4 regions of the Streptomyces sp. NBC_01429 genome follow, and region 1 is predicted to be linked to each of the others. Evidence: riboswitches for the same ligand, from Rfam matches in the RefSeq annotation. Region 1 holds a riboswitch; each other region holds the start of a gene.
The links. A riboswitch is a leader RNA that binds a small molecule or an ion and turns the genes downstream of it on or off. The one in region 1 is predicted to bind cyclic di-AMP.

Region 1 (7,128 bases):
GTGCCCGTGGGGGCCGCGAAGTCCAGGCCGGTGTGCTGGCCGGAGGACCAGAGCGAACCGGCCTGGCCGAAGGTGGAGGTGATCGTGTACGAGGAGGTGGGGAGGGCGTAGCTGGCGGCCAGCTTGGCGAGGCGTTCCGCCTCGGCCTTCGCCTTGGCCTCCTTCTCGGCCTTCGCCTTCGCCTCCGCGATCTCCTTCTCGGCCGCGGTCTGCTGCTTCTTGGCCTGCGAGGCGGCCTCCACCACGGCGGCGGCCTCAGTGGCGGCCTTCTGGGTGGCGTCGGCCTCGGCCTGCTGCTGCTCGGCCTGCTGGAGGATGCGGGCGCGGAGCGCCTCGCCGGCGTCGGTGGCGCCCTGTTCGGTGTCCGCGACCGTCAGGCCGGCGGAGGTGAGGGGGGCCTGCGCCAGGACCTGCGACGCGGTGTCCTTCTCGGCGGTGGAGGAAGAGCCCATCCCCGGAAGGGACTTGGCGTCCGGAAGATTGTCCGCGATGACATCGGGCAGGGATATGGAGACGGCGGGCTTGTCCTGGGCCGTGGCGATGCCTCCGGCGCCGACGGCGGCGATGACACCCACGCCGAGGACCGTGGAGCTGCGGGCGAGCCCGCGCTGCTTGGCGACGCGGTGCCTGCCGCGGACGGGGCGGACGGTCTCCTCGGTGGGATTCCACTCCCCCCAGGCCCTCTCCGCCTCGCCGCCTTCACCTCGGCCATGGCCGAAGGAGTGGTTCTCGGGTGCGACGGTTGCTACGGGCCCATCGAGGGCAGGCTTGTTGGACGCCACTGGGGCGCGCTCCTTTCCTTCCTTCTCGCCTACCGGGTTAGCTGACGGGTTCGGAGCAGGAAGGTCTCCTACGGGTGTTCACGCTGCCCGCGCAAGGCAGCGAAAGCTCCCGATTCACCCCAATTGGTGGTTCCCCGGTTCCCTTGCGGGATTCGGCGCGTGCGCACGGTGCCATCTCTGGCGACGGCTGGGACAACCGCGCTGCGTTATCGAACGTTAATAGAGACCAGGGCGTTATTCCAAGCTGTTCCCGATGATCGTTAACAACTTCGCATCGGACACACCGGGACACAAGAACGCGCAAGCGGGCGAGTTGACCGGTCATCCGGGGCCTGCGCGTTTCTGACGGTGTGTCACCTGTTATGCGGAGGGGCACGCGCCGATCACACAGCGTGCCGACTCCCTGCGGGATGAGGGAGTGTCAGCCCTTGCGGCCCGGGAGGAGCATGTCCAGCGCCTGGGAGCGCTGTGCGACGAGGTCGTCGTAGGTGCCGTCGCGCTCGGCCCAGCGGTGCATGAGGACGCCCTCGACCAGGATCTCGTCAGGGGTGGGGTTCCTCGCGAGCAGCCCCATGACCTCGGTGGCGAAAACGTCGACTGGCAGCGCGCGCGGGTTCGCCTTCTCCTGTCCTGCCACGGCGACGGCCGGCGGGACCAGCTCGACGACGCTGACACCGGTGCCGTCGAGTTGCGCGCGCAGTGCCTCGGAGTAGGCGTGCACACCGGCCTTTGAAGCGGCGTAGGTGGGCATGGGCGCGAACGGCAGGAAGGCGATGCCGGAGGTGACGGTGACGAAGGTGCCGGCGCCACGTTCGAGCAGGTGCGGGGTGAAGGCGTCGATGACGCGGATGGTGCCGACCAGGTTGGTGTCGATCGTCGTACGCGCCGCCTCGAAGTGCGCCGGGTCGCGCAGGTCCTCCAGGAGCATGACGCCCGACATGGTCACCACGGTGTCCAGCTCGGGGTACGCGGCGAGTACGGCGTCACGGGCGCGTGCGACGGAGGCACCGTCGGTGACGTCCACGGCGAAGGTGCCGAAGCCCTCGTCGGAGAGTGCGGAGAGCGCCTCGGCGCCGCGACCGCCGACAGCCACGGTGCTGCCCGCCGCGGCGAACCGCCGGGCCAGTTCCCGGCCGATGCCCGAGGTTCCGCCGACGACGAGAACGGCACGGTCGGAGAGATCCATGAGGTCTTCCCTTCGGTTCGGAGCACCGCGGTTCGGAGCACCGCGGTGCGGAAGCGCCCGCGGCGGTCAGGCCGGCGGCGCCACGCACGCCGTACGGCGTCGGCGATGCTCTCTGTCTTCTCAAGCAGTGATGCCACAAGTCTTGACGGAATCCGCCGGGTGCGGCAGAGCCCCCGTCTTCCCTGGTCCTGCCAGGGCCCCCTCTGGGACACGCGCACCGCCTTACGGTGGTCGGTATGAAGGATCCGGAATCCGGCAACCGGCTCGGCGACTACCTCCGCGCCCGGCGTGAGCTGGTCTCCCCGGCGCAGGCAGGGCTCCCGCCCGGCGGCAACCGCCGCGTACCCGGCCTGCGCCGTGAGGAAGTCGCCCTGCTCGCCGGAATCAGCGCCGATTACTACCTGCGCCTGGAGCGTGGCCGCGACAAGAACCCCTCGCCCCAGGTGCTCGCGTCACTCGCGCGCGTCCTGCGGCTGGACGACGTCGAGCGGACGTATCTGCTCGGCCTCGCGGGAGCGCGCCCCAGAGCGCCGCGCCGCAAGCGGCCCGAGCACGTACCGGCACGGGTGCACCAGCTCCTCGCCCAGCTCCGGATCCCCGCGTTCGTCGAAGGCCGCGCCTTCGACGTCCTGGCCTCCAACCCCATGGCCCTCGCGCTCTCTCCGCGCCTGCGGCCCGGCCAGAACCGGCTCCGTTCCCTCCTCCTCGACCCCGAGGAACATGCCTTCCACCAGGACTGGGCAGAAGCCGCCGCCGGCTTCGTCGCAGCTCTGCGCACCACCATCGGGGACGACACCGACAACCCCCGGTTCGTCGAACTCGTCGGCGAACTCGCCCTGTCCAGCCAGCGGTTCCGCACCCTGTGGGCCCGCCACGACGTCCGCGGCCTCGACGGAGGCACCACCACCGTCCACCACCCCGTCGTCGGTGAACTACGGCTCCACCGCGACAAACTCCCCATCGACGACGTCATCCTCGTCGTCTACTACCCCGACCAGGACAGCGAGAGCGACGAGAAGCTGCGCCTGCTCGCCGCACTCCCGGCGACCGAACCCGTGGTCACTGTTCGCCCTCCCCCGTGACGTCCTTCCCCAGGACGACCTCGCGGAAGAACGGCCGCGCGGAAGAACGGCCGCGCGGGAGAACAGCCCTCACGGGACGATCGGCATCGTCCTGCGCCGCTCCGGCTGCGTCGGCGAGGGCCTGCTGACGGCGAGCAGCGCCATGTCGTCCTGGCTCCCGCCGCCCGTGTGCAGCCGTACGTCGTCGATCAGCGCCTGGAGCAGTTCGTCGGGCCCCGGGAAGATCCGCCCGTCGAGCCGGTCGCGCGGCGCGTAGAAGACGCCCTCGTGGTCGCGCGCCTCGGTGAGTCCGTCCGTGTAGAAGAGCAGCATCGCGCCGTCGGGGTACGCGTTCTGCTCGGCGCGGTCGGGCCACGAGCCCAGCTCGCTCATCCCGAGGGGGAGCGCGGGATCGCTCGGCACCAGCATCCTTACGCCCCCGTCACCGCATATGAGCAGCGGCTCGGGATGGCCGCGGTTGAGCAGCCGCACCACTGCCTCGCCGTGCGGGATCTCGGCGAGCACGGCCGTGGTGAACCCCTCGAAGACATCGACCCCGGCCCGCCGCGTCCCCTCCCGCAGCAGGGCGCGCTCCAGCCGCTGCGCCACGCCCTCCAGGGACGCCTCCTGCTCGGCGGCCTCGCGGAAGGCCCCGATGAGCACGGCCACCGCCTCGACCGCCTCCAGCCCCTTCCCCCGTACGTCTCCGACCACCAGCCGCACCCCGTACGGCGTGTCCTGTACGGCGAACAGGTCGCCGCCGATGAAGGCGCCCTCCTGCGCCGCCTCGTACCGCGCGGCTATCCGCAGCCCGCCGACCCGTTCGGCGGGTCTGGGCAGCACGGCGCGCTGGGCGGTCTCGGCGATGATGCGGGCGGAGGCGAGCCGCTCCCCGCTGCGTCTGACGACGCCGGTGATGTACATGGCGAGGAGGGAGACGACCAGCACGGTCAGCAGCTGGCTCAGCGACTCCAGGGTGAGCAGCGACCGCGCCCGGACATGGAGCGCGATCTCGGCGGCCAGTGAGGTGACGGAGACCAGCAACGTGCCGAGCAGCGGATAGAACGGCGCGGCGACCAGTGGGGCGGCGGCGAAGAGCGGCGCGGCGGTCACCCGGGTCGGGGTGGAGACGTCGAGGATCACGCCGCCGATGATCACGAGGGCCGGCAGGAAGTTCACGATCCGGCGCCCGGCCCGGCCGCGCGCGCCGGGGCGTCGCCAGCCACGCCTGTGGCGGGCGTGCGGCGCGTGGTCCTCGCCGAGGTCACCGGGCCCCCAGAAGCCCGCGCCCTCGGCGGCCCAGAACCCGCTGCCGCCTCCGGCCCGCCGGCCCTTGCCGCCGATGGCCTCTCCGAGCTTCCTCAGCTTCCCCACCAGTCGTCTCCTGCCCGGTCCGCTCGCGGCTGCGCCAGTACCGCGCTCCACCCAGGCTGGCCGTCACCACGTGGGGCGGCGACTCACCCTCGGCCGAGTGGGCTACGGGGCCGGTCGCCCGGCCCGCGTCCCGGGGTGGGTCCCGGGGACGTCCCGTACAAGCACAGCCGCATGCTTCACGTTACTTGTCATAGCTTGTCACGGCTTGTCCGCGCCCGGAATGAAAGAGGGGTCATCACACCCATGACCGGGCCCCCGGGGATCCGCGCCGGGACCCGCCGGGACCCGCCGGGACCGCCCCGCGCACACGACGAAGGCCCGGATTCACCAGGAATCCGGGCCTTCGTTTTCTTCCAGTAGCGGGGACAGGATTTGAACCTGCGACCTCTGGGTTATGAGCCCAGCGAGCTACCGAGCTGCTCCACCCCGCGCCGTTGAAGACAACTCTACGGCATCCGGAGGACGCTCATGACCACCCCCGGCAGAGCCCGGGTTAAGCGGCCTCCAGCACATCCCCTCGCACGGCGGCGGCCCACTCGATCAGCAGCCGCTGATAACGCTCCTGGTCAGCGGGGAGCAGCACGCCACCGGACCGCGTCCACAGGGCGCGGATCTCCTCATTGACCACAGCGGCGGACCTGACGGACCGGGCCGCGCGCGCACGGCGTAAGGCATCGCGGGCACCGGAAGAAGATACGGACGAGGAAGCGAACATAGGTACAAGGCTACGGCCAGCCACTGACAATCGGCAGAGCGTATCCCCGCACACCTGTCCGAAAAGCTGCCTGTGCGCGCCGGCTCACTCCTCGGCGCCGTACTCGTGCGCGGGTCCGCCCTGCCACTCCACCCAGGCGGGGTCGTCCAGCAGCTCCCAGGCGTCGGGCAGCCCGGCCTGGCGCAGGAACTCGATCAGGTGGTCGTCGGAGTGGGCCAGGCCCATGATCCGCCCCCGCACGGTCACCCGCCGCCCGCCCGTTCCGGACGCTCGGTGTACGACAATCGGCACTTCGTTCATATGCTCACACCACTCATAGGGCCAAGGGTGCGACGATCTCGCCCGGAGCGCAGCATCTGGCGGCGCACTTTCGGGATACGGGGCCGGATACGGCCCGGACGCGAACCGGACGCGAACCGGACGCCGCCCGAACGCGGACCGGCCTTCGGGCCCGACCCGTCGGAAAACGTCAACAGCCCCCGGCCAGATGCACTCTGACCGGGGGCCGCGGTGGTAGGCCATGTCGGACTCGAACCGACAACCAACGGATTAAAAGTCGGCAGGTCCTTCATGCAGTCCCGTCCTGACTCATTCGTTCCCGTCCGGTCCCGTTGGGTAAAGTCCAGCTCAGCGGCACATCGCATGCCGCCTGGCGGTCGAGATCATCCGGTGCCGTTCGCTCCCGCTCGGTCCCGTTGCCTCTCGTTGGGGCCAGCAGGGGGCCAGCGGAAACGCCGTGCAGCCTGGGATTATCAGGCAGCTCCAGCCGCTGGCCCCGCCCCTTTGCGGGCGCGCGGCACAACCGCAGCTGCGCTCTCCGTCAGCCCGTCCTCGTACTCCTCGAACAGCTCCATGTACGTGTCCGAGGTCAGGACGATCGTGCTGTGCCGCAACTTGACCTTCGCATCGTGCGAGTCTCCCCCGCCTGCTTTCACAAGCGCCGCCGCACCGTGCCTGAGATCCCGCAGGTTGATCGGCGGCAGGCCCGCCGCCTCAGAGATGCGCAGGAACGCCTTGCTCACCGTGTCCGGGTGCAGCCACTCGCCGTTCTCCTGGACGAAGATCTTGCCGGTGTCCTTCCTTCAGTACTACCTGTTGTCCATTGTCCGATGAGGCAACCGCGTGGCACCGCCCGAAGATCCGGTTCCGAGCCTCCGCCCGAGCTGGACCTCAGCCCCTGGGCATGACCGCGCCCCGCTCTCCTCCGGGAGGGCGGGGCGCTTTGTCATGACGTGGCTCACACAGAAAGGGCCTCGCCCCATACCCTGGCAGTGACGAGCTGGACAGAGAGGGGCAAGGCCATGCCTGCTGATGCTACCCCGGACCCGTACACCGATCCCCTCGCCTTCGGGCAGAGACTTCAACTTCTACGGACACGGCGAGGGATGACACGCGACCAGCTCGGTGGCCTCATGGGGCGCACCGGGTCATGGGTGAAGGCGGTCGAGACCGGCCGACTGAAGACGCCGAAGCTGCACATGGTCCTGCGATTCGCCGAGCTGCTGCGGGTGCGTGACCTGTCCGAACTCACGGGGGACCAATCCGTGCACGTCGACCTGTTCGCCGGTCCCGGCCACTCTCGGCTTCCTGCGGTCCAGGCCGCGATCAACCGCTTTCCCTTGTCTGACTCCGCCCAGGCGCCTTCGGCCCGGCACATCCGGGCACGGCTGGCACGCGCCTGGCAGGCCCGCCACGAAGCACCGAACCACCGGGACGTCATCGGGGTTCTGCTGCCCGATCTCATCCGGGATGCCCAGCGGGCGGTGCGGCAGTCGGACCGGGCGACCGAGCGGCGCGCGGCGCAGGCCGCGCTGTCCGAGGTCTACTCGCTGGCGCAGTTCTTCGTGGCGTACCAGCCGGACGCCGCGCTGCTGTGGCGCGTGGCCGAGCGGGGCATGATCGCCGCGCAGGAGTCCGAGGATCCACACACGATCGGTGTCGCCGCGTGGCTCGCCGCGCAGGCCCACCGGGACTCCGGCCACTTCGACGCGGCGGACGACGTCACAGCCG
Region 2 (7,128 bases), 2.6 Mb from region 1:
CGGCGGACGGCTCTCCGACCAGCGCGGCCGGCGCAAGAACATCCTGATGCTCGCGGTGATCTTCTTCTTCGGCGCGCTGGGCTGCACGCTCGCCCCGAACACCGAGGTCATGGTGGTCGCCCGGTTCGTCCTCGGCCTCGCGGTCGGCGGCGCTTCGGTGACCGTGCCCGTCTACCTCGCGGAGATCTCCCCCGCCGAGAAGCGCGGCGGGCTGGTCACCCGTAACGAGCTGATGATCGTGAGCGGTCAGCTGGCCGCCTTCACCTTCAACGCGATCATCGCCTCGTTCGGCGGCGAGAGCGGCGGGGTCTGGCGCTGGATGCTGGTGATCGCGACACTGCCGGCCGTGGTGCTCTGGTTCGGCATGCTGGTCATGCCGGAGAGCCCGCGATGGCTCGCCTCGCAGACCCGGTACGCGGAGGCACTCGCCGTACTGAAGCAGGTCAGGTCCGAGCGGCGCGCGGAGGCGGAGCTGAAGGAGGTCACCGGGCTCGCGGTGGCCGACGAGCGGGCCAAATCGGGCGGCTGGGCCGATCTGAAGGCCACCCCGTGGATCAAGCGGCTGGTCTGGGTCGGTATCGGCATCGCCGTCTGCCAGCAGGTCACCGGGGTCAACACGATCATGTACTACGGCACCCAGATCCTCACCGACGCCGGATTCGCCTCCGACAGCGCGCTCACCGCGAACATCGCCAACGGTGTGATCTCGGTGCTCGCCACCTTCCTCGGGATCTGGCTGCTCGGCCGGGTGGACCGCAGGCCGATGCTGATGATCGGCCAACTCGGCACGACGACAGCCCTGTTGCTGATCGGTGTGTTCTCGATCGCACTGCCGGAGGGCACCCCGCGCGCGTACGCCGTGCTCGCCATGACCGTCACCTTCCTCGCCTTCCAGCAGGGCGCGATCTCGCCGGTCACCTGGCTGATGCTCGCGGAGATCTTCCCGATGAGGATGCGCGGATTCGGCATGGGGGTCTGCGCGGTGGTGCTGTGGATGGTCAACTTCGCGATCGGGCTGACCTTCCCGGTGCTGGTCGACTCCATCGGCATCTCCGCCACGTTCTTCGTCTTCGCCTGCCTCGGCATCGGCGCGGTCCTCTTCGTCAGGACCTACGTCCCCGAGACCCGCGGCCGGTCCCTCGAAACACTCCAGAACGAGCTGCGGGCCCGCTACACCCGCTCCACCGACCCCGTTCCCTCCTCCAACTGAGCCGCTCCGAAAGGGAGATCCCTCATGACTGTCCGTATTGGTGTGATCGGCACCGGCATGATCGGCCAGGACCACATCCGCCGACTGACCCACGTCGTCACCGGCACCCGGGTCACCGCGGTGTTCGACATCGACACCGCCCGCGCCGAGGAGGTCGCCGCGTCGGTCGGTGCCCGCGCGCTGCCCAGCGGCGCCGAGGTCATCGACGCGGCGGACGTCGACGCCGTCGTCGTCACCTCCTGGGGCCCGACCCACGCCGAACACGTCCTCGCCGCCATCGCCGCGGGCAAGCCGGTCTTCTGCGAGAAGCCGCTGGCCACCACGGCCGAGGACTGTCTCAGGATCATCGAGGCGGAGACGGCCCACGGCACCCGGCTCGTCCAGGTCGGCTTCATGCGCCGGTACGACTCGGGCTACCGGGAGATGAAGAAGGTCATCGAGTCGGGCGGGATCGGCGAGCCGCTGATCGTGCACTGCGCCCACCGCAACCCGACCGTCCCCGCCTCCTACACCTCAGCGATGGCCGCGCAGGACACGGCCGTCCACGAGATCGACGTGCTGCGCTGGCTGCTGGACGACGAGATCCGCTCCGTACAGGTGCTGCGTCCGCGCAGGACCCGCAAGCGCCACGAGCACCTCCAGGACCCGCAGATCATGCTCATGGAGACCGCCGAGGGGGTCAGGATCGACCTGGAGGTCTTCGTCAACTGCCAGTACGGGTACGACATCCAGTGCGAGACCGTCGGCGAGGAGGGCCTGGTCCGGCTGCCCGACCCGGCGGCCGTCGCGGTCCGCGGCGGCGGCCGGAACGCGACCGCGGTCCTCCAGGACTGGAAGGGCCGGTTCGGGGACGCCTTCGACACCGAGTTCCGCGAGTGGGCCGGGTCCGTGGCGAGCGGCGCCGAGCCCACCGGCCCCTCGGCCTGGGACGGCTACGCCGCGACCGTCATCACGGACGCCCTGGTGGAATCCCTGGAGTCCGGCGAGACGGTACGGGTCGACGCGCTGGAGAAGCGCCCCGCCTTCTACGGAGGGGACGCCCGGTGAAGATCGCCCTCGACCCGTACATGCTGCGTGCCCTGCCCATCAGGGAGATGGTGCGCACGGTCGCCGATCTGGGCTACTCGTACATCGAGCTGTCCCCGCGCGACGACTTCATGCCCTTCTTCCTGCATCCGCGCGCCGACGACGAGCGGGTGGCCGAGCTGAGGTCCGCGCTGGACGAGACGGGCGTGCGGCTGTCGAGTGTGCTGCCGCTGTACAAGTGGTCCAGCCCGGACGAGACCGAGCGGCAGACCGCCGTCCGCTACTGGAAGCGGATGATCGAGATCACCGCGCAGCTCGGCTGCACGCTGATGAACTCGGAGTTCAACGGCCGTCCGGAGGCCGCCGCGCAGAGCGAGGCCGCTTTCTGGCGCTCCATGGAGGAGCTGCTGCCGGAGTTCGAGCGCGAGGGCATCGCGCTCAATCTGGAGGCGCACCCGGACGACTTCTGCGAGGAGAACGATCCGGCGGTCGATCTCGTACGGGCCATCAACAAGCCGTACGTCAACTACCTTTACTGCGCACCGCACAGCTTCCATCTGTCCGGGTCCGACCCGGGCGCGGACATCGGGAGGATGCTGCGGTACGCGGGCGACAAGCTCCAGCACCTGCACATCGCCGACACCTTCAACCACAAGGGTTCCTCGGGGCTGCGCTACATCCTCAACCCGCCCGGCACGGCGGCCCGTATCCACCAGCACCTGGACATCGGGCAGGGCGAGGTGGACTGGAACACCTTCTTCTCCACCCTGCGCGAGCTGGAGTTCGACGGAGTCGCGACGGTGTGCGTCTTCGCCTGGGAGGAGCGGGCGCGGGAGTCGTCGGCGTTCATGCTGGAGCGGGTGACGAAGGAGCTGGTCCGCTGAGCCGGGGCCCGGGTGACGGGCCCTCACACCGCGGCGGGTACCGCGACCGCGGAGCGGAGTGTGCGGCGGAACGGTGTGTGGGGCGGTGTGCCGTGGCTACGGCGCGGCACACTCCCGTACGGTCCGCCGCAGCCAGGTGTGGGCGGGGTCGTCGGCCAGGGAGGCGTGCCACACCGAGGAGACGACGTACTCCGGCATCGCGATCGGCGGCGGGCTGACGGTGAGTCCCGCGATCCGGGCGAAGACCTCCGCCGCGTGCCGGGGGACGGTCGCGAGGGCGGGGACGGAGCGCAGCATCACCACCGCTCCGGCGAAGTGCGTGGTCGCTGTGGCCACCCGCCGGGTCAGCCCCTGGGCGGCCAGCAGGTCGTCGACGATGCCCCGGCGGCCGTCGTGCGACACCAGGACGTGCGGATGCGCGAGGTAGTCCCGGCGGGTCAGCGGTACCGGGAGATCCAGCAGCCCGGCGTCGAAGAGGCAGGCGTAGCCGGAGGTGAACAGCTCCTCCTGGCGGTGGACGGAGCCGAGGGCCGGCGCGACGGCGACCGCGAGGTCGATCTCGCCCCGGTCGAGCAGGTCGGCGACCACGGTGCGGTTGGCCTGGCGCGCCACGAACCGCACACCGGGGTGGGCGCGCCCCCGCTCGACCAGTCGCGGCATGAGGTGGGCCTCGATGTCGTCGGACATGCCCAGAGTGAACGTCCGCTCCGAGGTCTCCGGGGCGAACCGTGCCGCGCCGGTGAGGGCGCCGTGCAGGATCCGCAGCGCCGGTTCGGTGGTGCGGGCGATCTCATGGGCACGCGGGGTGGGTTCCATACCGGTACGTACCCGGACGAACAGCTCGTCACCGAAGAGGCGTCGCAGCCTGCCGAGGGCGGCGCTGACCGCCGCCTGGCTCAGCCGCAGCTCGGCGGCGGCGCGGGTCACGCTCCGCTCGCGCATCAGCGCCGCGAACACGATCAGCAGATTGAGATCCGCCCGCCTGAATTCGGTTTCATAGATATCGATCATCGTGGATATCAGTTTGCCGGATGCCGAGGGGCTTCGTACCGTCGCCGTATGACGCATCTGACCGCAGCCGTCGTCCAGGCGGGCTCACGGCTCTTCGACACACCCGGGAATCTCGGCAGGGCCCGGGAGCTGATCCGCGAGGCGGCCGGCCGGGGAGCCGAGGTCATCGTGCTGCCCGAGGCGTTCCTCGGCGGCTATCCGAAGGGGCTGGACTTCGGTGTGACCGTCGGCAGCCGCACCCCGGAGGGACGGGAGCTGTTCCGCCGCTACGCCGAGTCGGCCATCAGGGTTCCCGGCCCCGAGACGGCGGAGCTGGCCGCGCTCACGGGCGAGCTGGGCGTCCACGCGGTGGTGGGCGCCGTGGAGCGCCGCGGTTCGACGCTGCACTGCGTCGCCCTGTTCTTCGGCCCGGAGGGGTATCTCGGCCTGCACCGCAAGCTGATGCCGACCGCCGCCGAGCGGGTGATCTGGGGCACCGGCGACGGCTCCACGATGCCGGTGGTGCGGACGGGCCGCGCCCGGCTGGGCGCGGCCATCTGCTGGGAGAACTACATGCCGCTGTTCCGCGCGGCGATGTACGCCAAGGGCGTCGACATCTGGTGCGCGCCGACGGTCGACGACCGGGAGAACTGGCAGGCCACCATGTGCCATGTGGCCCTGGAGGGGCGCTGTTTCGTGCTCAGCGCCAACCAGTACCTGCGCCGCTCCGATCTGCCGGCCGACGTCCATCCCGTACAGGGCGACGCGCCGGACACCGTGCTGATCGGCGGCGGCAGCACCATCGTCTCGCCGCTGGGCGAGGTCCTGGCGGGACCGCTCCGGGACGGGGAGGGCATCCTCACCGCCGAACTCGACCTGGGCGACCTCGCCCGGGGCCGGTTCGACCTGGATGTGACGGGGCACTACGCCCGGCCCGACATCTTCACCCTGGACGTGGACGAGACCGCGCGGGACGTCCTGTCCGGGGAGCGATGAGGGGCCGGGCGTCCATGAGGGGCCTGCGTCCATGAGCGGCCGGGCGGCGGCCGTCACGGCGGGGACCGTCAGTAGGGGCCGTTCACGTTGTCGATCGAGCCGTACCTGGCGGCTGCGTAGTTGCACGCGGCGGTGATGTTGGCGACCGGGTCGTAGCTGTTCGTCGACGTACCGGGCACGTGGTACGCCTGGAACGTGGGATCGATGACCTGGAGCAGCCCCTTGGACGGGATGCCGGCGGCGGCGTTGGAGTCCCAGTTGTTGATGGCCGCCGGGTTGCCCGAGGACTCGCGCATGATGTTGCGGTAGATCCCGTTGTACGAGCCGGGGATGCCGTGCGTGGCCATGACGTCCAGCGACTCGCGGATCCAGCCGTCGAGGTTGTTGGAGTACGTCTTCAGCGCGGCCGGCGCGGTGTCGGCGACGGTCTGGGTGGCGATGTCGGTGGTCTTCGCCGTGGCGCTCTTCGTCGTGGCGGCCTTCGCGGAGGAGGGCTTCGCCGTGGTGGCCTTCGCCGTGGAACCGAGGGTCAGCTTGAGGCCGGGGAAGATGCGCGACGGGTTGCTTCCGATGGCGCTCCGGTTGTCCTCGTAGAGCTTCTTCCAGCCGCCGGTCACGGAGTGCGCCTTCGCGATCCTGGACAGCGAGTCACCGGCGACGACGGAGTACGTCAGGGGGGCCTGCCGCGTGACACCGGCGGGGGCCGCCGCCGTCCCGGCGGGGGCGTATCCGGCCGAGGGCGCCGCCTGGGCGGTGGTCGCCGCCAGCAGCGGAAGCGCGAGTACGGCTCCCCCCGCGCTCACGGCGACGACACCACGAGCGAGCGGGCCGGTTCTGGGACGACGGTGCTTGGCCTTTGCGGACATGACGCATTCCTCTCCGTCGCCTGCGAGGTGAGCTGTCGGGTTCGGGCAGGAGATGCCCGGTCGCGCAGACGGCGACTTCACCCCGAGCCGGTCCAGCTTCTGAACCGGCGACTTACCTGGGTCCCCCGCTCCTGCCGTACGTGAGTAGGTGGGTTTCCGGGCAGCGGCAGGATTCGGCGTTCTGTCCGGAATGACGAGAACGTAAGCGAGAAGTCCCGGGAGAGACAAGTCCAGAATTCACACCGCAATACGAGGGGAGATTGCAGCCGGGAAGATCAGAAATGACTTTCACCCTCGCGGCGCCTCAACTCTCCTTTCCTGTGAGCGAAGTGAACGAGACCGCGCGCACCCCGAACGATCATCCACGTGACGCATGTCACGGCAGCGAGTGGATCTTCCCGCCCACAACACCACGCAGAAGACAACAAGATGCTGAATATCACCCATATCGCCATCGGGGACAACAGCTCCAAAACGCCCATATCGCCAAGGATGGCCCGCGCCGCCAACCAACAGAATTCTGGCGGCAACTTCCCTTTGCCCAAGAAAAGATCAGCGAGATCATAAGCCGTCCTGATGAGCCATCAATTCTGCGTTCGGCTTTTTGAAAGGGCGTCAGGAACGTCGTGCCGCGCCGGAAAGGCGGGCGCCCTGTTCGCGTTCTCCGCACCGACGCACCCCGCCGCGCCCGGCCGGCACTCCCGCCCCGCCCTGCCGCCCCGCCTCGTCGCCGGGTCCGGCGGCCCGCATCGCGCCGCCCGCGCCACTCCACCCGTCGCGCCACCCGCCGCGCCACCCGTCACACGACCCGCGTCACACCGCGCGTCCGGTGTATCGCTCCCGGTCAGCGGGGGTCCGTGCTCATGAGAGCAAAAAAATACGCATGTGTTGCCGGGAGGTTAATCGCGGACCTACTGTCCCTCGCCAGGACCACATCTGGAGGCCCACATGCGTATGAAGCGCATCTTCGGGATCTTTATCGCGACATCCACTCTTGCGTCACTGGCCGCCTGCTCCGTCTCCACCACCCCCGGTGGCACGGACAGCGGCAGCGGCGGCAAGAAGGCCGCGGGCGGCCTGTCCATCGGCTTCAGCCAGGCGACCCAGCAGTCGCCCTTCTACGTGCAGCTGCGCACCGGGGCCGAGCAGGCGGCCA
Region 3 (7,128 bases), 1.3 Mb from region 1:
ACCACCGCCGGTACGCTCACGCTCACCGCCCGCGCGGACGGGCTGCGCACCGCCACGACCACGGTGCGCGCCACGGCCGTACGCGACGCGTCGACGACCCCGCCCCGGACCTTCGCACCCGACCCCGGGCCGGCAGCGCCGGGCGGTCCGACGGCCGACGCGAGCTACTCCGGGGCGCCGGACACTCTGCCCGCCGCCATGCTCGACGGCTCCCCGGACACCGGCTGGTCGAACGCCTTCGCCAAGCCGGCCACCGCGCTGCTGCCCGCCTTCAGCGGCGCCCGCCCGGCCGACTGGATATCCGTGGCCTGGCCCGGCCCCCGCACCTTCGGCTCGGTCGAGGTCTCCTTCACCGTCGGCGCGCGGCACACCCTGCCCGCCTCGATCACCGTCTCCTACTGGGACGGGGACCGGTACGCCGCCGTACGGCACCAGAGCGTCGACTGGGCCACCGCCTCCGACGAGCCGACGGTCATCACCTTCGACCGGGTCACCGGCTCCCGGATCAGGCTGGAGCTGACCAGCGCGCACCCGGGGACCGCCCAGGGCGCGCAACGCGTCACCACGATCCAGGTGCCGGACGCCAGGAGCAGTGCCACCGGGTGACACGGCAGTACGTCACCCGGACGCTACGAGCAGTGCCACCGGGTGACGTACAGCCGGCCCCCGCGGTCCTCCAGCACGCCACGGACGCACTCACCCGGCTCGGTGTCGATCACGCCGGACAGCTCCGCGTGGCCGTGCCGGGTCGTCCGCGTGCCGAACCAGCCGGGAAACGCGGTGATCCGGCTGTCCTTGCGCTGATAACCGAGCCGTACGGCGACCTCGGACCGGCCCGGGTGCCGGGTGTAACGCGTGGTGAAGGCGCCCGTGCCGCCGATCGGGCCCTCGACGCAGAGCCGGCCGCCGGAGAGGTCGCCGCAGCCCCGGGGGGTGACGCCGACGGGTGCCAGGACGAAGAGCGAGCCCACGAGGAGCCCGGTCGCGCGGACCGCGGTGGCACGTCTCACAGCTTCCCTCTTTCGCCCGCCCCCTCGGTTCCGTACCGCTCCGTACTGTTCCGCTGCTCATCGTGGATCAGCGGAGGGCACGGGGCACCCCGGCGGGACCCAAGCGGGGCGGGCCGGGGGCCCGGGTGGGCGAGCCCGGGGCCCGGGTGGCCCCCTGGACGGCGCTACTTTCGCAACACGCCCCTAGGCAGGGCGCGCGGCGCCCGCGAAGGGCATCTGGTCGATCGGCGCGAGCCGGACCGCCGAGCCGGGGCGCGGGGCGTGGATCATCTGCCCGCCGCCGACATAGATCCCGACATGGCTGACACCGGAGAAGAAGAAGACCAGGTCACCCGGGGCGAGCTGATCGCGGCCCACCCGCCGGCCCGCGTTGATCTGGGTGTACGTGGTGCGCGGCAGCGAGACCCCGGCCGAGCGCCAGGCGGCCTGGGTCAGCCCCGAGCAGTCGAAGGAACCGGGCCCGGTGGCGCCCCACACGTACGGCTTGCCGATGGCCCCGTAGGCGAAGGAGACGGCCGCCGAGGCGCGGGAGTTCGGCGCGGGCACGGCGCCCGCCCGCTGCCCCCGGCCCTGCCCCTGCTGCCCGTCGGAATCCGGAGCGTTCCGCTGGTCGTACCGGGCGCGCTGCGCGGTGGTGAGCCGGTCCAGCAGCCGCTGGGCCGAGTCCAGCTTGGCCCGGACGTCGGACTTGTGCCGGGCCAGTTCGGACTGACGGGCCCTGAGATCCGCCACCCGGCTGTCGGCCCGCGCGCGCAGCCCGGCGATCTGCCCGAGTTCCCGGCGGATCGACGCGATCATCGCGGCCTGCCGGGCGCCGGTCCGTTCGGCCAGCGCCGCGCCTTCGAGGAATTCCTCGGGCTTGGAGCTGAGACCGAGCTGTACGGCGGGATCGAGGCCGCCGGAGCGGTACTGCGCGGCGGCGATCGAACCGAGCGCGTCGCGCGAGGTGTTGAGCCCCTCCGCCCTGCGGGCGGCCTCGTCGCGCAGCAGGGTGAGCGAGGCACGGGCGTCGTCCGCCTTCACCTTCGCGCCGTTGTACCGCTCGGTGGCGCTCTCCGCCTGCTCGTACAGCCGGTCCACCTTGGCCTTGACCTGCGCGGCCGTCAGCCGGGGCTCGGCGTGCGCGGGGGAGGGGGCGACCGCGGTGGTGGCGGTCGCGGCTCCGGCGAGCGCGAGAGTGGCGGCCGTCCGGCCGGCCTGGCCGGAGAGCGGGCGCTGTTTACGTTTGCGGTGCGCAGCCACGGGGGCGTCCACGTCCTTCTGTCCGTCTGCTGTCTCTGGAGAAGGACGCTAAGGCTCCAGATCACGATCCGGCCTCGGCAGGACGGTATTGCCCGGAGCCGACCAATCCCGAGCGCTTTGCGATCGGGACGCTACGGGGGTTACGTCACTCTGCGGCCGTGCTGTGACCGGAATCGCGACTGAGGGGTGCCTTACCGAAGAGTGCTGATATGGGCGCCACTAGGCTCCGAATCATGGACGTACTGATCAATCTCTTTGTCGCCCTGCACATCATCGGCATAGCCTCGCTGCTCGGCGGCTTCCTCACCCAGATGAAGTCGATGAGCGCGGGAACGGCCCGGTTCAGCCCGGCGATGCTGCACGGCGCGCTGACGATGCTGATCACCGGGATGGCGCTGGTGGGCCTCAACCAGGCCGACGGCCACACGCTGAACAACATCAAGATCGGCGTCAAGATGGCCGTCCTGATCGTGATCCTCGGCATCGTCTATGTGAAGCGCGACGAGGAGACCGCCCCGAAGCCGCTGTTCGGCGCGGTGGGCGGGCTGACCGTGGCCAACATCCTCATCGCGACGCTCTGGACCTGACCCACGCGCGTTCCGTCGGCCAGGTCCTCGCGGGAGCGGCCGGTCAGGCCGGGCGGACGCTGCCGTGGATCGGCATGTAGTAGATCGATTCCTCGCGGACGTTCGCGCCCGGCTTGGGAGCGTGGATCATCATGCCGTCGCCGATGTAGATGCCCACGTGGCTGACGTCGTCGTAGAAAAAGACCAGATCGCCAGGGAGAAGGCCGTCGGTCGCGACGCGGGTGCCGGTGTTCGCCTGGTCCCAGGTGGTGCGCGGCAGCTCCACGCCGGCCACCTTCCACGCGGCCTGCGTCAGCCCCGAGCAGTCGTACGAGCTGGGGCCCGAGGCGCCCCAGACGTACGGCTTGCCGATCTGCGCGCGGGCGAAGGCGAGCACCTTCGCGGCCTTGGTGGCGTACGCGCTGCCCGCCGAGGAGGGCGTGCCTCCCGCGGCGCCTCCCGCGGCGCCGCCCGCGGTGCTGCCCGTAGCGCCTGCCGTACCGGCGCCGGCGTCCGTGCCCGTCGTACCCGTGCCCGTCGTACCCGCGCCCGTGGCGGCCGGGGACTCGGGCCCGGCGGCGGAGGGCTGCTCCTGCCGCTCGCGCCGTTCCTGGCGCTCCTGCCGCTCGCGCTCGGCTGCCCGCGCCGCGGCGTGGGCAGCCGCCTTGGACTTGGCCTCGGCCTCGCGCCGCGCCTCGTCCTCCTTCTTGCGCTCCAGGGCGGCCAGCCGGGCCCGCTCCTCGGAGGTCAGCCTTGTCAGCAGCGTGCGCGCCTCGGCCAGCTTCTTCTGGACGGTCTCCTTGCTGGTGCGCAGCGAGGTCTGCGAGTCGGCGAGCGACTCCAGGCTCTCGGTGGCCCGCTCGCGCTGCCGCGCCAGGTCGGCCTGCTGGGACTGGAAGTCCGCGACGGCGCCCTGCCGGCGCTCGGCCAGCCGGTCCGTCACCTCTTTCTGCTCCAGGAACGACTGCGGGCTGTCCGCGAAGATCAGGGCGGCGGTCGGCGCGACGGTGCCCTCGCGGTACTGCGTGGCGGCGTACGAACCGAGCGTGCGGCGGGCCTCGTTCAGCTTGTCGGCGCTCTTGGCGACGTTGTCGCGTACCCGGTCGACCGTGCTCTTCTGCTTCGCCGTGGCCGTCTTCGCCTTGTTGTACTGCTGCGTCGCGCTCCCGGCCTGGCGGTACAGGTCGTCGACCTTCTTCTGTACCTCTTCGACCGAGGGGTTCGGCTCGGCGGGCGCGGCGGCCGCGCCCTGCGTCGACAGCAGCGTGACCGAGGCGATGGCGGCCGTGGTGACCCCGACGGCAGGGGAGTTGGTGCCTACGCCGCTACGGGTGCGCGACTTGCGATGCGACGCCAAGGTCGGCATCTCCTTCCGTGGACCGCCTACCGGGTTAGCTGTCGGGTTCGGGCGGAACGGAAGGCTGCCCTACGGGCCTTGTGCGTACGGGGAAGCGTACGGCCCGATTCACCCCGGTGGTGCAGAGTGGGTCCCCGGTTTCGAACTTCCCTGCGGGAAGGCCGAATTCGGCGCGGGCCGCCCGCTTGGCGTGGGTCGCCTGGGGGATACGGGCTGCCTGATCGAGCACGCTAGCCAAATTGTGCTGCTGATGTGAAGGTGGATGGTCGATATGCCCGAAACATTTTCGTGACCATTTGCGGGAGTGAGGTGCGAGGCGGGCCAAGGGAGGGTATAGCGTCACGCTCGGTAATTCCTTGATCGCTTGATCGTAGGTGCGGCGGGGGTGCGGAGTCCACCGCTCGGCGGGGTCGCGCAACTCACACGGGCGCGGAGACTTCGGGAGGCGGGCGCGGACTGTCAGTGCGGCGGCCTAGACTCGGAAGGCGATGAGCAGCCTCTTTGACGACAGTTTCCTGGCGGACCTCCAGCCCTCCGGTGACGGGCACCCGCCGCCGCCCGAGGAGCCGGACGACCACGCCCCGGAGCAGGTGCCCGACGACCTCTTCGGGGGCGCGTTCGACGCGCCGCCGACACGGGACCCGTACCACCGCGACGGCGCCCCGCGCTCGGTCGTCGATCCCGCCGCGCTGCTCGACGGGCTGAACGACGAGCAGCGCGCCGCCGTCGTGCACACCGGATCGCCCCTGCTCATCGTGGCCGGGGCCGGATCCGGCAAGACGCGCGTGCTGACCCACCGGATCGCGCATCTGCTGGGGACCCGCAGCGTCCACCCCGGGCAGATACTGGCGATCACCTTCACCAACAAGGCCGCCGGTGAGATGAAGGAGCGCGTCGGGCAACTCGTCGGCCCGCGCGCCAACGCCATGTGGGTCATGACCTTCCACAGCGCCTGCGTGCGGATCCTGCGCCGGGAGTCGAAGAGGCTCGGCTTCACCTCGTCCTTCTCGATCTACGACGCGGCCGACTCCAAGCGCCTGATGGCCCTGGTCTGCCGCGATCTGGACCTCGACCCCAAGCGCTACCCGCCCAAGTCCTTCAGCGCCAAGATCTCGAACCTGAAGAACGAGCTGATCGACGAGGAGACCTTCGCCGGTCAGGCGGCCGACGGCTTCGAGAAGATGCTCGCCGAGGCGTACCGGATGTACCAGGGGCGGCTGCGCGAGGCCAACGCCCTGGACTTCGACGACATCATCATGACCACCGTCCATCTGCTCCAGGCGTTCCCCGACGTCGCCGAGCACTACCGGCTGCGCTTCCGGCATGTCCTGGTGGACGAGTACCAGGACACCAACCACGCGCAGTACACGCTCGTACGCGAGCTGGTGGGCCCCTCGGGCGAGGGACACCACCCGGCCGAGCTGTGCGTGGTCGGGGACGCCGACCAGTCGATCTACGCCTTCCGGGGCGCCACGATCCGCAACATCCTCCAGTTCGAGGAGGACTACCCCGACGCGACCACGATCCTCCTGGAGCAGAACTACCGCTCCACGCAGACGATCCTCAGCGCCGCCAACGCGGTCATCGAGCGCAACGAGAGCCGCCGCCCGAAGAACCTGTGGACGAACGCCGGAGCCGGCGCCCGGATCACCGGCTATGTCGCGGACACGGAGCACGACGAGGCGCAGTTCGTCGCGGACGAGATCGACCGGCTGACGGACTCGGGCGAGGCCAGGGCGGGCGACGTAGCGGTCTTCTACCGGACGAACGCGCAGTCGCGTGTCTTCGAGGAGATCTTCATCCGGGTCGGCCTGCCGTACAAGGTCGTCGGCGGCGTGCGCTTCTACGAGCGCAAGGAGGTCCGCGACGTCCTGGCCTACCTGCGGGTGCTGGCCAATCCGGAGGACAACGTACCGCTGCGCAGGATCCTCAACGTGCCCAAGCGCGGCATCGGGGACCGCGCGGAGGCGATGATCGACGCCCTCGCCCTCCGGGAGAAGATCACCTTCCCGCAGGCGCTGCGGCGCGTGGACGAGGCGTACGGGATGGCGGCGCGCTCCGCCAACGCCGTCAAGCGCTTCAACACGCTGATGGAGGACCTGCGCACGATCGTGGAGTCGGGAGCGGGCCCCGCGACGGTCCTGGAGGCCGTGTTCGAACGGACCGGCTATCTGGCGGAGCTTCAGGCGTCGACGGACCCGCAGGACGAGACGCGGATCGAGAACCTCCAGGAACTGGCGGCGGTGGCGCTGGAGTTCGAGCAGGAGCGCGGCCAGGCGGCGGGACGGAACGAGGGGCAGGACGACGAAGGACAGGACGGGGGAGAGGGACAGACCGAGGGCGACGGCGCCGCCGTCGTGCCCGCCGGGCCTCCCACTCTCGCCGAGTTCCTGGAGAAGGTGGCCCTCGTGGCCGACTCCGACCAGATCCCCGACGAGGACGAGGACGGCTCCGGGGTCATCACGCTGATGACGCTGCACACCGCCAAGGGCCTGGAGTTCCCGGTGGTGTTCCTGTCGGGCATGGAGGACGGCGTCTTCCCGCACATGCGTTCCCTGGGCCAGACGAAGGAGCTGGAGGAGGAGCGGCGGCTCGCGTACGTCGGCATCACGCGCGCCCGTGAACGGCTCTATCTGACGCGGTCGTCGATGCGCAGCGCCTGGGGGCAGCCCGCTTACAACCCGCCGTCGCGGTTCCTGGAGGAGATTCCGGGCGAGCATCTGGAGTGGAAGCGGACCGGCGCGCAGATCCCGGCGGGCCCGGTGTCCGGGATCACGTCCTCGCTGTCGTCCTCGGCCGCCGCGCGGTCTCGCTCCGGCGGTCCCACGGGGTTCGCCACCCGGCGTGCGACCGACAAGCCGGTGATCTCCCTGGCCATCGGGGACCGCGTCACACACGACCAGTTCGGCCTCGGCACGGTGATGGCGGTGACGGGTACGGGCGCGGACGCGCA
Region 4 (7,128 bases), 3.3 Mb from region 1:
GTCGCGCGGGAACTCGCGGCGGCGGGCCGGATCCCCCATCTCGCCCGCCATCTGCCGGAAGGCCGCTGGGAGAAGCGGCACGCGCCGGGCAGCTTCACCTACGCCTCGCACCAGGCGATCTTCGCCGGGTTCCTGCCCACCCCCGCCGCCCAGGGGCCGCATCCGCGGCTGTTCGCCGCGCGCTTCGGCGGCAGCGAGTCCACCGCCGAGCGGACCTACGTGTTCGACAGCGCCGATCTGGTCTCCGGGCTCGCCTCGGCGGGCTACCGCACGGTGTGCGTCGGCGGGGTCGGCTTCTTCAACAAGCGGGGGGCGCTCGGCTCCGTACTGCCGGGCATGTTCCAGGAGAGCCACTGGGAGCCGGAGTTCGGTGTCGCCTCGCCCACCTCCTTCGAGGCCCAGGTCGACCGCGCGGAGCAGGTGATCGCCGGTCTCGATCCCGGGCGGCGGCTGTTCCTCTTCGTCAATGTGGCCGCGCTGCACCAGCCCAACTGGTTCCATCTGCCGGGCGCCACCCGGGAGGCCGGTGACTCCCGGGCCACGCACGCCGCCGCGCTGGAGTACGTCGACCGGCACATCGGCCGCCTCTTCGCCGCCGCGAGCAGCCGCCGCCGCTGCTTCGCCATCGTCTGCTCGGACCATGGCACCGCCTACGGGGACGAGGGCTGGACCGGTCACCGGCTGGGCCACGAGTCCGTGTGGACCGTGCCGTACGCCCATTTCTTCCTGGAGCCAGGTGGAGCCCGATGACCACACCCGCCGTACCGCTCCCGTACGGGAGCCACGCCGTGCCGCGCCCGTACGAGAGCTACGTCTACGCCTATCCGCACAAGACGGCCTACCGCCCGCTGGCCGACCGCCCCGCGCTGCGCGAGCTGTGGGCCGGGGAGCGCAAGGACGCCCTCTCGCTCTATCTGCACATACCGTTCTGCGAGGTCCGCTGCGGCTTCTGCAACCTCTTCACCCGGATCGGCGCCCCCGACGAGCTGACGACGCGCTATCTCGATGCCCTGGACCGCCAGGCGACCGCCGTGCGCGACGCGCTCGACGGCCCCGACGGCCCCGGTGCCCCGCGGTTCGCCGCCGCGGCCTTCGGCGGCGGTACACCCACCTTCCTCACCGCCGGGGAGCTGGAGCGGCTCTGTGACATCGCGGAGAAACGCATGGGCGCCGATCTGCGCGCCGTCCCGCTCTCCGTCGAGACCTCCCCCGCCACGGCCACCGCCGACCGGCTGGCCGTGCTCGCCGACCGGGGCGCCACCCGGCTGAGCATCGGCGTCCAGACCTTCGTCGGGGCGGAGGCGAAGGCCGCCGTGCGGCCGCAGCGCCGCGCCGAGGCCGAGGCCGCGCTCGGCCGCATCCGCGACGCGCGGATCCCCGTCCTCAACATCGATCTGATCTATGGCATCGACGGCCAGACCGAGGCCAGTTGGCGCCACTCCCTGGACGCCGCGCTGGCCTGGCAGCCGGAGGAGCTGTACCTCTACCCCCTGTACGTCCGGCCGCTCACCGGCCTCGGCAGGCTCGGCGCGGGCGGGGACGCCGCCTGGGACGCCCAGCGGCTGCGGCTCTACCGGCAGGGGCGCGATCATCTGCTCGGCCACGGCTACGAGCAGGTGTCCATGCGGATGTTCCGCCGCCCCGGCTCGCCCGCGCAGGGCGCGGACGACTACGCGTGCCAGACGGACGGCATGATCGGGCTGGGCTGCGGGGCCCGTTCGTACACCTCCGCGCTCCACTACTCCTTCGACTACGCCGTCGACATGCGCGAGATCCGGGCCATCATCGACACGTACACCGCGACGGAGGACTTCTCCCGCGCCGAGGTGGGGCGCCGCGTCGACGGCGACGAGGCCCGCCGCCGTCATCTGCTCCAGTCGCTGCTCCAGTCGCGGGGCCTGGAGGTGGCGGAGTACCGGGAGCGGTTCGGCTCGGCGCCGGCCGAGGACTTCCCGGCCGAGCTGGACCGGTTCGCCGCGCTCGGCTGGCTGGACGAGGGCGCGGACCCCGGCCTGCTGCGGCTCTCGCCCGAGGGGCTCGCGCACTCGGACGCGCTGGGCCCGGCCCTCTTCTCCCCCGCCGTGCGGGCCGCGATGGCCGCGTATCTGCCGAAGTGAGATCCCTGTGGACCTGACGATCCTCTACCGCGGCCCGCTCGCCTCCTGCGACTACGACTGCCCCTACTGCCCGTTCGCGAAGCGGCGCGACAGCCCCGGTCAGCTGCGCGCCGACCGGGCCGCCCTGGAGCGGTTCGCCGCCTGGGCCTCACGGCCCACCGACGACCGGCTGTCGGTGCTGTTCACCCCCTGGGGCGAGGGCCTGGTCCGGTCCTGGTACCGGCGGACGCTCACCGAGTTGTCGCACCTGCCGCACCTGCGCCGGGTGGCGATCCAGACGAATCTGAGCTGCCGCACCGACTGGCTGGCGGACGCCGACCCCGAGAAGCTCGCGCTGTGGTGCACGTACCACCCGGGGCAGACGCCGTACGACCGGTTCCTCACGAAGGCCCGTGAACTGGCGCGTCTGGGCATCCGGTTCAGCGTGGGGGTCGTCGGCCTCGACGAGCATCTGGAGCCCGCCCGCAGGCTGCGCGCCGAGCTGCCCGCGCACGTCTATCTCTGGATCAACGCGGCCGAGGGGCACACGTACACGGACGAGGAGGCCGCCCGCTGGACGGACCTCGATCCGCTCTTCCCGTACAGCCGCCATCCGCACCGCTCGGCCGGTCTGCCCTGCCGGACGGGCGAGTCGGTGATCTCGGTGGACGGCGCGGGCACGGTGCGGCGCTGCCACTTCGTCCCCGCCGAGCTGGGCAATCTGTACGACGGCTCGTACCGGCGGGCGCTGGCGCCGCGGGAGTGCCCGCTGGCGGTGTGCGACTGCCACATCGGCTATGTGCACCTGGAGACGCTGCCGCTGTACGACGTCTTCGCCGGCGGAGTGCTGGAGCGCGTCCCCGCCCCCGCCCCCACTCCCGCCATATCCCTGTCCCCGACCGGCTCGACGTGACGGGGGCCACCGGGCTCCCGTCGCCTCAGTGTTCGAGGGGCAGAAGATCGGGCCGTTTCGCCTCCACGTGGTCGCCGGAGGACTCGCCGCGCAGCCTGCGTCCGATCCAGGGGACCAGATACTCGCGCGCCCAGTGGATGTCGTCGCGCCGCTCCTCCAGGGTGCCGCGCGGGGGCAGCGGGGGCCATGCCTGGTCCGGGTCAGCGGGGACGTCGACCCCGAGCACCTGGGCGGCGCGCAGCGCGACCCGGGTGTGCCCCTCGGGCGACAGATGCAGCCGGTCGCCGTCCCAGGCCCGCCTGTCCTGGACCGACTTGAGGGACCAGAGGTCCAGCACGGAGCAGCCGTAACGGTCGGCGATGGACCGGGTGTGGAGGTTGAACGTGGCGATCTTGCCGCGCAGATGGCGCAGTACGGGGACGCCACGGGTGTCGAAGCCGGTGGCCAGCACGACGGTGCCGACGGCTTCGGTGAGGTCGGCGACGGCCCGCTCGAAGCGTTCGGCCACCTCGTCGGGGTCGGTGCCGGGACGGATGATGTCGTTGCCGCCCGCGCAGAAGGTCACCAGGTCCGGGGCGAGAGCCCTCGCCCGGGGAATCTGCTCCTCGACGACCTGGTCGAGGAGTCGGCCGCGTACGGCGAGGTTGGCGTAGCGGAAGTCCCCGTGCGCGGTGTCCACCGTCGTACCGGTGTGCGGGAGTTGGTCGGCGAGGAGGACCGCGAGCCGGTCCGCCCAGCCGACGAACAGACCGTCGGGTCCCGGGTCGCCGACGCCTTCCGTGAAACTGTCGCCGATCGCCGCGTACGACCCGAACACATCATTTCTTCTTGTTCTCGAATCGTTTGCCACAGCGAGACATCCTTCACCCGGGGATGTGACCTACGCGACCGTAAGGAGGGGTTGACCAGGGGTGAGAAACACCATCGGTCAAGTTTCCCCCAACCGGGAATAGCCGGAAACGGCCGCCGCCCGGTACGAGGTACCGGGCGACGGCCGTGACGGGCCGGGTGGCGGATGCCGTCGGGACGGACGGGTCAGACGGTGACGCCCTGCGAGCGGAGGTAGGCGATCGGGTCGATGTCCGAGCCGTAGTCGGGGCCGGTGCGGACCTCGAAGTGCAGGTGCGGTCCCGTGACGTTGCCGGTAGCGCCGGAGAGGCCGATCTGCTGCCCGGCGGAGAGGCTCTGGCCGACGGAGACGGACAGGGCCGACAGGTGGGCGTACTGCGAGTACTTGCCGTCGCTGTGCCGGATGACGACCTGGTTGCCGTACGAGCCGCCCCATCCGGCCGACACGACGGTGCCCGCGCCGATCGCCTTGACCGTGGAGCCCGACGAGGCGATGAAGTCCACGCCCGTGTGGTAGCCGCTGGACCAGCTGCCGCCCGCCGCGCGGTAGGAGGTGCCGATCGACGCGTCGACGGGCTTGGTGAAGCCGGCCCCGGTGGTCTGCGTGGCCGTGTTGGAGGCGGAGGTGCCGGTGGACGTGCCCGCGGAAGCGCTGGAGCCGGTGCCGGACGACTTGGGCGCGGTGGACTTCGGCGCCGAGGACTTGGGCGCCGTGGAGCCGGTGCCGGAGGACTTCGCCGGCGCCTCGGCCGCGCCGCTCGACGTGGTGGACGGCGCCGAGGCCGCCCGCGCGCCGATGCTCAGCTTCAGACCGGGGTGGATCAGCCCGGGGTCGCCGCCTATGGCCTGGCGGTTGTCCTCGTACAGCTGCTGCCAGCCGCCCCGTACCCGCTGCTCCGCCGCGATCTTGGACAGATAGTCGCCGGAGACCACGGAGTAGACCTTGGTCTTCTTCGTCGTCGCGGTCGCCTGCGCGGCGGTCTGCGTCGCGGTCGTCCGGGTCACGGCGGACTGCTGCGCGGCGAGCGGCAGGCTCGGCGCGGTGTGCGTCGTGGCGGGGGCCGCCTGCGGCGCGGCGGCGGGTGCGGCGCCCTGCTGGGCCGCGTGCGCACCGGTGGCGCCGATGAGCGGCAGCGCGATGGCGGCGCTCCCCGTACCGGCGACGATGAATCCGCGCGAGAACGGATTGGCCTTGGGGCGGCGGTGCTTACCCTTGGCGGGCATGGTGCGTTCCTCTCCGGCGCCTACGAGGTGAGCTGTCGGGTTCGGGCTGGAGCTGCCCGGTCGCGCGTGGTGCGCGACTTCACCCCTAGCCGCTCCGGAGTGTCCGGATCGGCGTACTACCTGGGTCCCCCGCTCCTGCCACACGTGGATGGGTGGATGTGTGGTCCGGTCGGCGGCAGGATTCGGCGTTCCGTCCGGATTGAGGGTGAACGTAAGCGAGTCGGACGGCCGGAACAAGCGGCTGTTTTGAGCCACGGCCCGTCACTCGAATATCACCGAGCACCACCCGTCACCCTGCGTGGACTACGGATCTTCGGTTCCCTTACGAGGTGGCGCTCCCCCTTCCCACCGTCACCACGCAACGTCACGGATATGATCCTGCTCACCCGCGACCTCTCATCTCCCCTGCTAACAGGGCAGGTTATACATAACATCGCAATACGGATAGATCCCTATTAGGGCGATATTCGACCTCGTGCGATGTCCGATTGGTGGGCATCTGAATCCTGTCCCGCCGGACCCGATACCTCCGATCACTCCCGAACGGATGTCGTAGGGTCAGGAGTCGACTTCGTCGGCGAGCCGCGCCGGCGGCAGACACGGAGGAGCACGCCGTGACGCAGCAGCTTCCGCAAGTCCCGTCGGCAGAACCCCAGCTGTCCGCTGTGCGCAACTTCCGCGACGTGGGCGGCCTGCCGACCACGGACGGCAGGCGGGTGCGCGGCGGCGTCCTCTTCCGCAGCGGCCACCTCGCCCACGCCACCGCCGCCGACGCGGCGTACCTCGCCGGCCTCGGGCTGCACACGGTGTTCGACTTCCGCAACTCCGCCGATCTGAGGCTGGACGGCTCGGATGTCGAGCTGCCCGGTGTGCGCCACGTGAACATCCCGCTCTCCGACCCGGCCGACGGCGCGGAGTTCTGGCGGATGGTCCGGGACGGCGATCTCGACCAGTTGCGCTCGCTGCTCGCCGAGGGGAAAGCCGCGGCCCGGATGATCGGCTCGTACCGGACGATCATCACGGAGCGCACCGCCGAGCACAGCCGGGTGCTGCACGCGCTCGCCGAGGAAGCCGTCCCCGCGCTCATGCACTGCGCTGCGGGCAAGGACCGCGCCGGGCTCTCCATCGCGGTGACCCTGCTGGCGGTCGGGGTCGAGCCCGACGCGATCGAGGCCGACTACCTGATGTCCAACGATCCGCACCGCCGCTACCGGGTGCGCCGCAGCGACAGCTCCCCGGCCGGGACCTCCCCGGAGGTGATGGAGCTGCTCGGTCCGCTCTTCGACGCCCGCGCCGAGTACCTCGCCGCCGCGTTCGAGAGCATCGAGAAGACCTGGGGAACCACCGAGCGCTATCTGACCGAGGGGCTCGGGCTCGCCCCCGAGACGCGCGAGCGGCTGCGCGACCGGCTCCTCGAAGAAGGCGGCGGCAACGGCTGACGGCGCCCCGGCCCGCTACCCCTTGGCTCCCAGGGTGAAGAGCAGATAGAGGAAGAAGGCGAGGACATGGCCCGCCACCAGATAGGCGAAGAGCCGGATGACCAGCCCCATGGGGAACGTCTTCTCCTCGTCCATCACCCGATCGGGCACCCGGTCCGGCGCTCGGTCCGGCGCTCGGTCCGGCACGGTGTCCGGCGCCGCCTCCGGTTCGGCGGGTTCCGCGGGCTCGGCGGGTCCGGCGGCTTCGGTGGTGGGCACGGTCTTCTCTGTCTCCGGCATGGTGGCGGACCTCTCTCGGCAGGTCAGCGGCGATGAACCTCGCCGCCGAAGCACAGCTCGGCGGCGGGGCTCTGCAGCAGGGTGTGGACGAAGAGCAGCTCGGTCCCCCCGGGACCGGCCGCGGCGATCCGGTGCGGGGTGAGCGAGTCGAAGTGCGCGCTGTCCCCGGGGCCGAGCACATGCGCGGCATCCCCGAGGCTCAGCCGCAGCGGCCCGTCGAGGACGTAGAGCCACTCCTCCCCCGGGTGTACGCGGACGAGGTCGCCCTGCACCCCGTACGGCACCTGGAGCCGCAGCGGCTGCATGGCTCTGCCGGGCGCTCCGGCCT

Region 2: another riboswitch for cyclic di-AMP. It lies ahead of OG627_RS07000 (LysM peptidoglycan-binding domain-containing protein); the one in region 1 lies ahead of OG627_RS18670 (M23 family metallopeptidase).
Region 3: another riboswitch for cyclic di-AMP. It lies ahead of OG627_RS12505 (C40 family peptidase); the one in region 1 lies ahead of OG627_RS18670 (M23 family metallopeptidase).
Region 4: another riboswitch for cyclic di-AMP. It lies ahead of OG627_RS04280 (M23 family metallopeptidase); the one in region 1 lies ahead of OG627_RS18670 (M23 family metallopeptidase).

What each region holds. Positions count from the first base shown of each region.
Region 1 is NZ_CP109599.1:4,267,338-4,274,465, reverse strand. Features, by position in the region: gene OG627_RS18670 (M23 family metallopeptidase) at 1-782, opposite strand, end outside; cyclic di-AMP (ydaO/yuaA leader) riboswitch at 794-950, opposite strand; gene OG627_RS18665 (SDR family oxidoreductase) at 1,204-1,968, opposite strand; gene OG627_RS18660 (helix-turn-helix transcriptional regulator) at 2,205-3,050, shown strand; gene OG627_RS18655 (PP2C family protein-serine/threonine phosphatase) at 3,120-4,211, opposite strand; tRNA gene OG627_RS18650 (tRNA-Met) at 4,761-4,834, opposite strand; gene OG627_RS18645 (hypothetical protein) at 4,897-5,031, opposite strand; gene OG627_RS18640 (hypothetical protein) at 5,203-5,418, opposite strand; gene OG627_RS18635 (hypothetical protein) at 5,871-6,140, opposite strand; gene OG627_RS18630 (helix-turn-helix domain-containing protein) at 6,420-7,128, shown strand, end outside.
Region 2 is NZ_CP109599.1:1,700,716-1,707,843, forward strand. Features, by position in the region: gene OG627_RS06975 (sugar porter family MFS transporter) at 1-1,210, shown strand, start outside; gene OG627_RS06980 (Gfo/Idh/MocA family protein) at 1,235-2,257, shown strand; gene OG627_RS06985 (sugar phosphate isomerase/epimerase family protein) at 2,254-3,120, shown strand; gene OG627_RS06990 (LysR family transcriptional regulator) at 3,217-4,131, opposite strand; gene OG627_RS06995 (nitrilase-related carbon-nitrogen hydrolase) at 4,180-5,106, shown strand; gene OG627_RS07000 (LysM peptidoglycan-binding domain-containing protein) at 5,175-5,972, opposite strand; cyclic di-AMP (ydaO/yuaA leader) riboswitch at 5,977-6,161, opposite strand; gene OG627_RS07005 (hypothetical protein) at 6,254-6,580, shown strand; gene OG627_RS07010 (substrate-binding domain-containing protein) at 6,921-7,128, shown strand, end outside.
Region 3 is NZ_CP109599.1:2,950,419-2,957,546, reverse strand. Features, by position in the region: gene OG627_RS12525 (glycoside hydrolase family 2 TIM barrel-domain containing protein) at 1-606, shown strand, start outside; gene OG627_RS12520 (hypothetical protein) at 630-1,010, opposite strand; gene OG627_RS12515 (C40 family peptidase) at 1,194-2,252, opposite strand; gene OG627_RS12510 (hypothetical protein) at 2,486-2,839, shown strand; gene OG627_RS12505 (C40 family peptidase) at 2,883-4,184, opposite strand; cyclic di-AMP (ydaO/yuaA leader) riboswitch at 4,183-4,358, opposite strand; gene OG627_RS12500 (ATP-dependent DNA helicase) at 4,664-7,128, shown strand, end outside.
Region 4 is NZ_CP109599.1:986,887-994,014, forward strand. Features, by position in the region: gene OG627_RS04260 (STM4013/SEN3800 family hydrolase) at 1-750, shown strand, start outside; gene OG627_RS04265 (STM4012 family radical SAM protein) at 747-2,117, shown strand; gene OG627_RS04270 (STM4011 family radical SAM protein) at 2,125-3,009, shown strand; gene OG627_RS04275 (SGNH/GDSL hydrolase family protein) at 3,035-3,859, opposite strand; gene OG627_RS04280 (M23 family metallopeptidase) at 4,045-5,082, opposite strand; cyclic di-AMP (ydaO/yuaA leader) riboswitch at 5,085-5,247, opposite strand; gene OG627_RS04285 (tyrosine-protein phosphatase) at 5,697-6,521, shown strand; gene OG627_RS04290 (DUF6126 family protein) at 6,537-6,656, opposite strand; gene OG627_RS04295 (helix-turn-helix domain-containing protein) at 6,824-7,128, opposite strand, start outside.